DNA from 3 places in the Arthrobacter sp. MP_M4 genome. Region 1 is predicted to be linked to each of the others. Evidence: riboswitches for the same ligand, from Rfam matches in the RefSeq annotation. Region 1 holds a riboswitch; each other region holds the start of a gene.
What was found. A riboswitch is a leader RNA that binds a small molecule or an ion and turns the genes downstream of it on or off. The one in region 1 is predicted to bind S-adenosylmethionine.
Positions count from the first base shown of each region.

Region 1 (3,254 bases):
CCTCGCCCAGGGATTCCAGCTTGGCAAAGGCGATTTGCGGGTGCACGCGGCCGCCGAGACCGCAGTCTGTGGAGGCAATCACATTTTCCCGGCCCACCAATTCGGCGAAACGCACGATCCGGTCAGCCACCAGGTCCGGGTGCTCGACGACGTTGGTGGCGTGGGAAACGACGCCAGGAATAATGACTTTTCCGTCGGGCAGTTTGGTGTCCTCCCAGACCCGCCATTCATGTTCGTGTCGGACGTTGGCGGCCTCGAAGGAGTAAGCCCCCGCGTTGACCTGCATGACGGAACCGATGATGTCCGCGAGGTCAATGTCGGTGGTGTGCGGTCCGTGCCAGGAGCCCCAGCACACGTGCAGACGGATCTGGTCCTGGGGAAGATCGCGCAGTGCCCAGTTGGTGGCCTCAACCCTGAGCTGGATGAACTTCAGATAGTCCGCCAGGCTCGGCTCCGGGTTGATCTGGTCCCAGCTTTCGGCCAGCGACGGGTCATCGAGCTGGACAGTGAGCCCCGCATCGATGATGGCCTTGTACTCCTCGCGCATGGCATCGGCGCAGGCATAGAGGAGCTCCTCATCGGAGGTGTAATACTCATTGGCGACGCGTGCGCAGGAGCCGGGGGACAGGGACGCGACGAAGCCCTCGGACAGCCCGGCTGCGGCCAGGCCGGTCTTGAGGTTGGCGATGTCCGACCCCACCAGGGCCTGGCCGGTGTAGCTCAGCGGGCCGGCGATCTTCGGCTGCGTGACGGACCTGCGGTGCGCCAGGATCCCGGAGGACGGATCGTTGTAGGCGTCGTTGAATTTTTGCCGGTCGCGGCGGTCCGGGAAGGAGGTCAGCACGATGTGGCCGGGGCTGGAGCGGTGCACGGCGGCGTCCGCCCAGCGGTCCACGTCCGTCGGTTCCAGGCCGCCCAGCCGGCTGAAGGAGTAATTCCACCACGCACCGTAATCAACCGCGCTGGACATGGTGTGCCCGTATTCGCCGTCGTTGGGGATGTCGATGCCGAGATCCTTCTGGCGCTGCACGATGTCCACCACGGAGGTTTCCAGCAGGTCCAGGAACTCGGGAGTGATGCCGTCTGACTCTTTGGCCTCGTTCGCGGCGATGAGCTCGGGCGTGCGGGGCAACGAGCCTGCATGGGTGGCGCGGATATGGTCGGTGTTCTGCGGCATGGGAGCGCGTCCTTTCCATCGGTCCTGGCGGTAGCACCTTTGCCGTCACAGTGGTGTGCGCGGGCAGGGTTGCTGCGGCGTCAATGGTCCAGGTCCCTCGGCCGCTCGGGATGGTCACCTCCTACCTAATTCGAACCGGCCGACCCGCGCAAGCCTGTCCCACGAAGTTCCGCAAGCTGGACACTGCGCAGGTGGAGCCGAGGAGGCCGGCGGCCCGGCGGAAGTCCAGTGGCCGGGCAAATGAGCTGCTGTCACCGCCATCGGCTAAACTTGGGTGGTAAGAGCCCCGGAAACTGGCGTTGATCGAAAGAGCACAGCGGTAGATTCGGGGCATTCTCATGAACGGCGCTAAGCTGCGGGACACCTGCGGTTTGGCCCGAACGAATGGGGGAGGATCCCATGCCAGCAATCGTGATCGTCGGAGCCCAATGGGGCGACGAAGGCAAAGGCAAGGCCACTGACCTGCTTGGTGGCCGAGTCGACTACGTCGTCAAGCCCAACGGCGGCAACAATGCCGGCCACACCGTCGTCGTAGGCGGTGAGAAGTACGAGCTCAAGCTCCTTCCGGCCGGCATCCTGAGCCCCAACGCGGTCCCGGTTATCGGCAACGGCTGCGTGGTGAACCTAGAAGCGCTGTTCCAGGAAATCGACGGCCTCGAAGCCCGCGGCGCCGACACCTCCAAGCTGCGCGTCTCCGCAAACGCCCACCTCGTGGCGCCGTACCACCAGGTGCTGGACAAGGTCACCGAGCGTTTCCTGGGCAGCCGCGCCATCGGCACCACCGGCCGGGGCATCGGACCGGCCTACATGGACAAGGTGGCCCGCCTCGGCATCCGCGTCCAGGACGTCTTTGACGCCTCCATCCTGCGCCAGAAGGTCGAAGGCTCGCTGCGCCAGAAGAATGAACTCCTGGTCAAGGTCTACAACCGCCGCGACATCGAGGTGGACGAGATCGTGGAGTACTTCCTGTCCTTCGCCGAGCGTCTGCGCCCGCTGGTCATTGACAGCACCTATGTGCTGAACACCGCCCTGGACGAGGGCAAGGTGGTCCTCATGGAAGGCGGCCAGGCCACGTTCCTGGACGTCGACCACGGCACCTACCCGTTTGTGACCTCCTCGAACCCGACGGCCGGCGGCGCCTCCGTGGGCTCGGGCATCGGCCCCACCCGGATCTCGCGTTCCATCGGCATCATCAAGGCGTACACCACCCGCGTGGGCGCCGGCCCGTTCCCCACCGAATTGTTCGATGAGATGGGCATGTACCTGCAGAAGACCGGCGGTGAATTTGGTGTCAACACCGGCCGGCCGCGCCGCTGCGGCTGGTACGACGCCGTGCTGGCGCGCCACGCCTCGCGCGTCAACGGCTTCACGGACTACTTCGTCACCAAGCTCGACGTCCTCACCGGCATCGAACAGATCCCGGTCTGCGTGGCCTACGACGTCGACGGCGTCCGGCACGAGGAAATGCCGATGACCCAGACCGATTTCCACCACGCCAAGCCGATTTTCGAGTACTTCGAGGGCTGGACCGAGGACATCACCGGCGCCCGCACCCTGGAGGACCTCCCGGAGAACGCCAAAAACTACGTGCTGGCCCTGGAAAAGCTCTCCGGCACGCGCTTCTCGGCAATCGGCGTCGGTCCTGACCGCGACCAGACCATCGTGATCAACGATTTGATCAACGACTGACGCATCCGAAGCTAACGCACGACGGCGGCGGGTCACCTGAAAAGGTGGCCCGCCGCCGTCGTTTGGCCGGGTGCCGCGAGTTCGGCGGGAACGTGGGGCAAGGTGCGGCGCGCCGTTTCGTTATGGCGAGCCCGCACGCGTGCCGCGAGTTCGGTGGCCCGGCGCGGGCGCGGTTAGGCCAGGACCTGCCGTTTGGACGAAATGACGCCGGTGTCGAAGCCGGCCAGGTGCAGTCCGCCGTGGAACCGGGCATGCTCGATTTTCACGCAACGGTCCATCACGACGTCGAGCCCGGCCGCCTCGGCTTCCTTCGCCACGTCCTCGTGCCACGAGCCCAGCTGCAGCCAGAGCGTTTTGGCGCCTGCCGCGACGGCCTCGTCCAGGACCC
Region 1 covers NZ_JAXCHX010000023.1:6,958-10,211, forward strand. Annotated here, with positions in the region: gene RCH15_RS14920 (cobalamin-independent methionine synthase II family protein) at 1-1,177, opposite strand, end outside; SAM riboswitch class I at 1,190-1,294, opposite strand; gene RCH15_RS14925 (adenylosuccinate synthase) at 1,577-2,866, shown strand; gene RCH15_RS14930 (CoA-binding protein) at 3,040-3,254, opposite strand, start outside.

Region 2 (3,254 bases), on a different contig from region 1:
GCTTGCCACGTGCGATCTCCTTCGGCAGATCCGGATGGGTACCTGTCGAATTTACCGCACGTGGCAGCGCCCGTGTTTCCTGCTCCGTCCGCTCTGTCAGTCCAGGGTGCAGGGGGCCGCGCCGGCGGTGCCGGGGGTGTTGGGGGCCCAGTGCGGGTAACTGCGGGTGTCATTGGACGGCACCCAGCGTCCCGTGTCCACGACATAGTCCCACCCGAGACCGTTCCGGCGGAGTTCCTCAATGCCGGAAATCAGCCGCTGGGCGTCCTCCAGCCGGGAGCCAAGGCCGAAGCTTGCCCGCAGCGAGCCCGAGGGCAGGCCAAGCCGGCGGAGCAGCGGATGCGCGCAGAACCGGCCGTCGCGCAGCCCGATGCCGTGTTCGGCCGACAGGTACGCCGCCACCAGACCCGCGTCGTAGCCTTCCAGAGAGAAGTTGACGACGCCGATCGTGCCGGTGCCGGACACGGAGCCCGCGGCAGCGTCGAATGAAGCGCTGTCCGAGAAGATCTGGTGGACCGTGACACCATCGATTCCGGCCAGGCCTTCGACGAGGAACGCGCGGATGGCGTCTTCGTGGCCCCGCCACTGCTCCGCGTCCAGGCCGGCGATGACCTGGGTGGCCCGGGCCAGGGCGGCAGCGCCGAGGACGTTGGGGGAGCCGCCTTCATGCCGTGCGGGGCCGGTGGTCCAGCTGACTGTATCGATCCGGGCATCCTGCACGGCTCCGCCGCCGGCCAGATGGGGCGTTCCGGCGTCGAGCCAGTCGGTGCGGCCGATCAGCACACCTGCTCCGAACGGGGCGTAAAGCTTATGGCCGGAAAAGGCAAGGTAGTCGATGCCGTCAGCGGCCATATCGATCCGCCGGTGCGGCGCCAGCTGCGCGGCATCGACGACGATCCGGGCGCCATACTCGTGCGCCAGGGCGGCGAGGGCCCGGACCGGCAGGATCTCACCGGTGACGTTGGAGGCGCCAGTGACGGCGAGCAGATTCACTCCGCCGTAGGCGAGTTCCCCGCCGAGCAGTTCCAGGGTGCCGGCGAGAGTCGGTGCAGCGATGACGCTGCGGTGCGGCACACGCTGCCACGGCAGGAGGTTGGCATGGTGCTCGATGTCGAGGTAGAGCACCTCACCGGCGGAAACGCCGTCGACGACGGGCAGGCACCCCGCCAGCAGGTTCAGGGAATCAGTGGTGTTGCGGGTAAAAATCACCGCATCATCCGGCCGGCCGCCGACGAAATCCCGGACTACGTTGCGGGCGTTTTCGTAGACGGAGGTGCTGATCTGGGAGGCGTAACCGGCACCGCGGTGAACGCTTGCGTAGAACGGCAGGATCTCGTTGAGGTAGGCCGAGACGACGGAGAGGGCCGGAGCCGAAGCGCCGTAATCCAGGTTGGCGTAACGCACATGCCCCCCTTGGATCAGCGGCGCCTGGATCTCCGCGCCGGTCACCGCGGCCAGCGGCCGGCGGGCGACGGCAAGTCGCGCCCGGGTAGCGGCCGGTCCGGTCCTGGCCGGACGTCCAGGAGCCGCGGGACGGGGTACGGGAATGGTGGCAGTTGGCATGGGACCTCGCTCGAAAATGGACCCCCGTGCCGGGAATCCGCGCTTGCCGGGTCCATTCAGGACCGGCCAGGTCGTCACCCGGGGCACCCCGCCGCGAATGGAGGGTTGCCGGCCAGCAAACCGGGGTTTCGCGCTGGCACTCGTGACCTTTTTCGAGCGTAGGCCATGCCTGCTGCCGCAGAAAAGGCAGGGCAGGATTGTGAAGTGCTTTGTTACGGAGCGGCCGTGATGGCCGGCCGCCGGATCCTAGAGCAGGTCGTCGAGCCCCGGGTTGAGGCGCTTGAGGACCTCGGAGTGCAGGATGGAGTTGGTCGCAAGGGCGTTGCCGCCGAAGGGACCGTCCTCGCCCTCGAGGGACGTGAAGCGGCCGCCGGCTTCCGTGACAATCGGGACCAGTGCGGCCATGTCGTAGAGGTTAAGTTCCGGCTCGCAGGCGATGTCGACGGCGCCTTCGGCCACCATGCAATAGGACCAGAAGTCACCGTACGCGCGGGTGCGCCAGACCTCCTCGGTGAGGCCGAGGAATTCATCGAAGTTGCCGCGCTGCTTCCAGCCGCCCAGGGACGAGTAGGAGAGCGAGGCGTCCGTGAGCTTGGAGACATTGGAGACCTTCAGCCGGGTGGCCGCCGCCAGCGACCGTCCCATGTACGCTCCACCATCCTTGGCGGCCCACCAGCGTTTGCCCAGGGCCGGGGCGCTTACGACGCCGACGACCGGCTCGCCCTCGTCAACGAGGGCGATCAGGGTGGCCCAGACGGGGACGCCGCGGACGAAGTTCTTGGTCCCGTCGATCGGGTCGATGATCCAGCGGCGCGAGCCGTGGCCGGAGCTGCCGAATTCCTCTCCGAGGACGGCGTCGCGCGGCCGGGAGCGGGACAGCTGGCCGCGGATGGCTTCCTCGGCGGACTTGTCAGCGTCGGTCACCGGCGTCAGGTCCGGCTTCGTCTCGATCCGAAGATCCAGCGCCTTGAAGCGGCTCATGGTCTGGGAATCCACGGAATCTGCCAGTACATGGGCGAGGCGGAGGTCATCGTTGTAACTCGAAGCGGGTTGGCTCATGGATCCAAACTACCGGCAAACCGGGCGGGGGAGCGGTAGGCTGCGCCGCATCCTGCTAGGAGACGGTGCCGAGTTCCTTGACGTCCTGGGCTTCCATCCGGGGGTCTGTCCCAAGCAGGCGGCGGAGTGAGGCGAGCCGGGCCGGTCCGGAGTCGCCCGCATGGCCGGCGGCCACCCAGGCGTCCACGCCGCAGTTGACGGCATTGGAGTCATGTTTGCAGCCCCGCTCGCAGTCGTCAGTGCCGGGCTCAAGATCCGGGAAGGACCGCAGAATCCGGTCCGGGTCGACGTGGGCCAGGCCGAAGGAACGGATACCGGGGGTGTCGATGATCCAACTGCCCGCAGGCGCCGCGTTGACTTTGAGGGCGAGCGCGGAGGATGAGGTGTGGCGGCCGCGCCCGGTCACGGCGTTCACCCCGCCGGTGGCGCGCTCGGCGCCGGTCAAAGCGTTGACCATGGTGGACTTGCCGACGCCGGAATGGCCCAGCATGACGGTGACTTTCCCGTCGAGGTAGGCACGCAACTGGGAGACGGCGTCCTTGTCGAGGCGGGCGGACAGTCCGTCGTCGGAGCGGGCGTCGATACCGGATGCCGCGGAGTCTGCCGTCTTGGAAATGATCACCGGAAAGGCA
Region 2 covers NZ_JAXCHX010000009.1:17,862-21,115, reverse strand. Annotated here, with positions in the region: gene RCH15_RS09000 (class I SAM-dependent methyltransferase) at 1-9, opposite strand, end outside; gene RCH15_RS08995 (aminotransferase class V-fold PLP-dependent enzyme) at 97-1,563, opposite strand; SAM riboswitch class IV at 1,598-1,711, opposite strand; gene hisN (histidinol-phosphatase) at 1,810-2,622, opposite strand; gene rsgA (ribosome small subunit-dependent GTPase A) at 2,678-3,254, opposite strand, start outside.
Region 2: another riboswitch for S-adenosylmethionine. It lies ahead of RCH15_RS08995 (aminotransferase class V-fold PLP-dependent enzyme); the one in region 1 lies ahead of RCH15_RS14920 (cobalamin-independent methionine synthase II family protein).

Region 3 (3,254 bases), on a different contig from region 1:
GTTGCCCAGCGGAACGGCGGACTGCGGCCACGCGGACCAGAAGCCGCGGGACTTGCTGGGGCTGTGCTCGGCGACGAGGAGGACGGCGCCGCCCCATTCACCGCCAACGGCGAAGCCCTGGGCGAAGCGCAGGAAGACCAGGAGGGCCGGGGCCCAGTAGCCGATCTGCTGGAAGGTCGGGAGGCAACCCATCAGGAAGGTGGAGACGCCGACCAGGACGATGCTGAGCTGGAGCAGTTGCTTGCGGCCGAACTTGTCGCCGAAGTGGCCAAAAACGATGCCGCCGATCGGGCGGGCGACAAAACCGACGGCGTAGGTGAGGAAGGCAGCAATGATGCCGTCCAGTTCCGTGCCGGAGTTGGGGAAGAAGGCCTTGCCGAACACGAGGGTGGCGGCCGAGGCGTAGAGGAAGAACTCATACCATTCGACAACCGTGCCGGCCATGGAGGCCGTTACTACCTTCTTCAGTCCGGACGACTTGACGTCTTCCTCTTCCGGGCGCCTGGCGGCGGCTTTTTGCGTACTCATGTCGACTCCTTCGGTGTCGCCTTCGACACCCTGTGGGACCATTGGGAGGAGGGCGCTTGTGACATTGAACACGCTGCGCCATTCCCACGAGTATGAGCCTTTCAGTCCTGAGCCTCAACGGCCATTAGTGCAGAGCGCATCTGCAAAAACGCACATTGGTCGTACTTTTCTGCTCCCGGACTACCCGAAGAAGTACTGCTTAAGCTGGGCATCAAGCTGGCCGATCTCGGTCAGGAAGCCATCATGGCCGATCGGGGCCTCGATGGTGTGCACCGGAACTTTGCCTGGCAGGGCCTCGGCTAGCGCCCGGGTCTGGGTCGGGAAGTACAGGCGGTCCGAGTCGACTGCTGCCAGCAAAAATTCGGCGGTGGCCGGGGCCAGGGCCTCCGCGAGGGTACCGCGGCCCCGGCTGATGTCATGGCTCATCAGCGCCTCGGTGATGGCGATGTAGCTGTTGGCGTCGAAGCGTCGGACCAGCTTGTTGCCTTGATGGTCAAGGTAGCTTTCCACCTGGTAGCGCCCGCGTCCGGCGAGGGATCCGGCTTCCAGCGGAGCCTCCGAGTCCTGGGCGTTCCGGCCGAAACGGCCGTCCAGTTCGGCGGCCGAGCGGTAGGTGATGTGCGCGATCCGCCGGGCCAGGGCCAGGCCCGCTACCGGCTCCGGCCCGCCGTAGTAGTCCCCGCCCTTGAAGTTGGGGTCCTGCCGGATGGCGAGCGTTTGCGCCTGGGCGAACGCGATTTGTTCTGCGGTGCTGCTGGGGCCGACGGAGAACACGCCGCAGCGCTGGACCCGGTCCGGGTGGCTGACGGCCCACTCCAGGGCACGGGCGCCGCCCAGGGAGCCGCCCAGCACGGCGAACCAGCTCCGGATGCCCAGGGCGTCCGCGAGCCGGGCCTCAGCTTCTGTGGTGTCCCGCAACGTCACGAGCGGGAAACGTGAGCCCCACGGGTTTCCGTCGGGCGCCGTCGATGAGGGCCCGGTGGAGCCGTAGCAGCCGCCGAGGATGTTGATGGAGACCACGAAGTATCTGTCTGTGTCCACCGGGGCGCCCGGTCCCGCCAGTTGCTCCCACCAGCCGGGTTCGTCGCTGTCGCCCCGGGTGACGTGGGTGTCCCCCGTGAGGGCATGTTCGATCAGGACCGCGTTCGAGGCCTCCGCATTGAGGGTGCCCCAGGTTTCGAAACCGAGGACGACCTCGGGCAGCGAGGAGCCGCATTCGAGCGCGAGGGATCCGATGGGTAAGTACTGGACGGTCCCGTCGGGAACGGAACCGTCCGGGGCGGAGGAGGGCTTGCTTGCGGGGGCACCGGTGCGGGTGACGGCAATCGTCATGTGAGGACCTAACTTCGCGCTTGCCCGCCGTCAGCTGACCGGCGGGCCAGGTCTTCACCCGGGGCACCCCGCCGCAAAAGGAGGGTTGCCGGCCAGCAAGCCGGGGCTGTCACTGGCACTCATGACCTCCCCTGAGTCTACGAAACCCATTGCCGGAATGGCGAAGATTGTGACTTCCATGTGACAGCCGGGCCACTCAGTGCCGAATGGATCAGGCGGTCTTCGCTGCCCGGAAGCCGGCATCGAGGTCCGCGATGATGTCATCGATGTGCTCAAGCCCCACCGAGAGCCGGACCAGGCCGGGGTGGACGCCGGCGACGGCCTGCTGCTCCGGGGAGAGCTGGCTGTGCGTGGTCGACGCCGGGTGGATGACCAGGGAGCGCACGTCGCCGATGTTTGCCACGTGGGAGTGCAGTTCCAGGGCGTCGACAAAGCGTTTTCCGGCGTCCGCTCCCCCGGCGAGGTTGAAGGAAACGACGGCGCCTGTCCCCTTGGGCCCGTACTTGCGGCCGCGCTCGTACCAGGGGCTGGACGGCAACCCGGCATAGGCGACGGATTCGACGTCGTCGCGCGCTTCCAGCCATCCGGCCACTTTGACGGCGTTGGCGACGTGCCGTTCCATCCGCAGGCTGAGGGTCTCGATGCCCTGGGCGATGAGGAAGGCATTGAACGGCGAAACGGCGGAGCCGAGGTCCCGCAGCAGCTGGACACGGGCTTTGAGGATAAAGGAGAGGTTGGCGCCGAGGGCACCGTCGGCACCGAGATCGCGGGCATAGACCAGGCCGTTGTAGGTGGGGTCCGGGGTGTTGAAGCCGGGGAACCGCTCCGGGTCCTTGCTGAAGTCGAAGTTGCCGGAGTCCACGATGACGCCGGCAATCGCCGTTCCGTGACCGCCAAGGTACTTGGTGGCGGAATGCACCACGATGTCCGCGCCCCACTCAATGGGCCTGATGAGGAACGGCGTGGACAGGGTGTTGTCCACAATCAGCGGCACTCCGGCTTCATGGGCCACCTGGGAGATGCCCTCAATGTCCAGCACGTCCTGGCGCGGGTTGGAGACCGCTTCGCCGAAGAACAGCTTGGTGTTGGGCTGCACCGCATTCCGCCATTGCGCCAGGTTGTCCGGGTCCGCCACGAACGTTGTGGAGATACCGAACTTCTTCAGGGTGTGTGCCAGCAGGTTATAGGTGCCGCCATAGAGACTGGGGCTGGCCACCACATGGTCCCCGGCCTCGGCGACGTTCAGGATCGCGAGCGTTTCCGCGGCCTGTCCGGAGCTGAGCAGCAGGGCTGCGAGTCCGCCTTCCAGGCTTGCCACGCGCTGCTCCACGGCGTCCTGGGTGGGGTTGCCGATCCTGGTGTAGATCGGCGCCAGTTCGGCCAGCGCGAACCGG
Region 3 covers NZ_JAXCHX010000002.1:263,301-266,554, reverse strand. Annotated here, with positions in the region: gene RCH15_RS03625 (MFS transporter) at 1-528, opposite strand, end outside; gene metX (homoserine O-acetyltransferase MetX) at 709-1,860, opposite strand; SAM riboswitch class IV at 1,872-1,987, opposite strand; gene RCH15_RS03615 (bifunctional o-acetylhomoserine/o-acetylserine sulfhydrylase) at 2,072-3,254, opposite strand, start outside.
Region 3: another riboswitch for S-adenosylmethionine. It lies ahead of metX (homoserine O-acetyltransferase MetX); the one in region 1 lies ahead of RCH15_RS14920 (cobalamin-independent methionine synthase II family protein).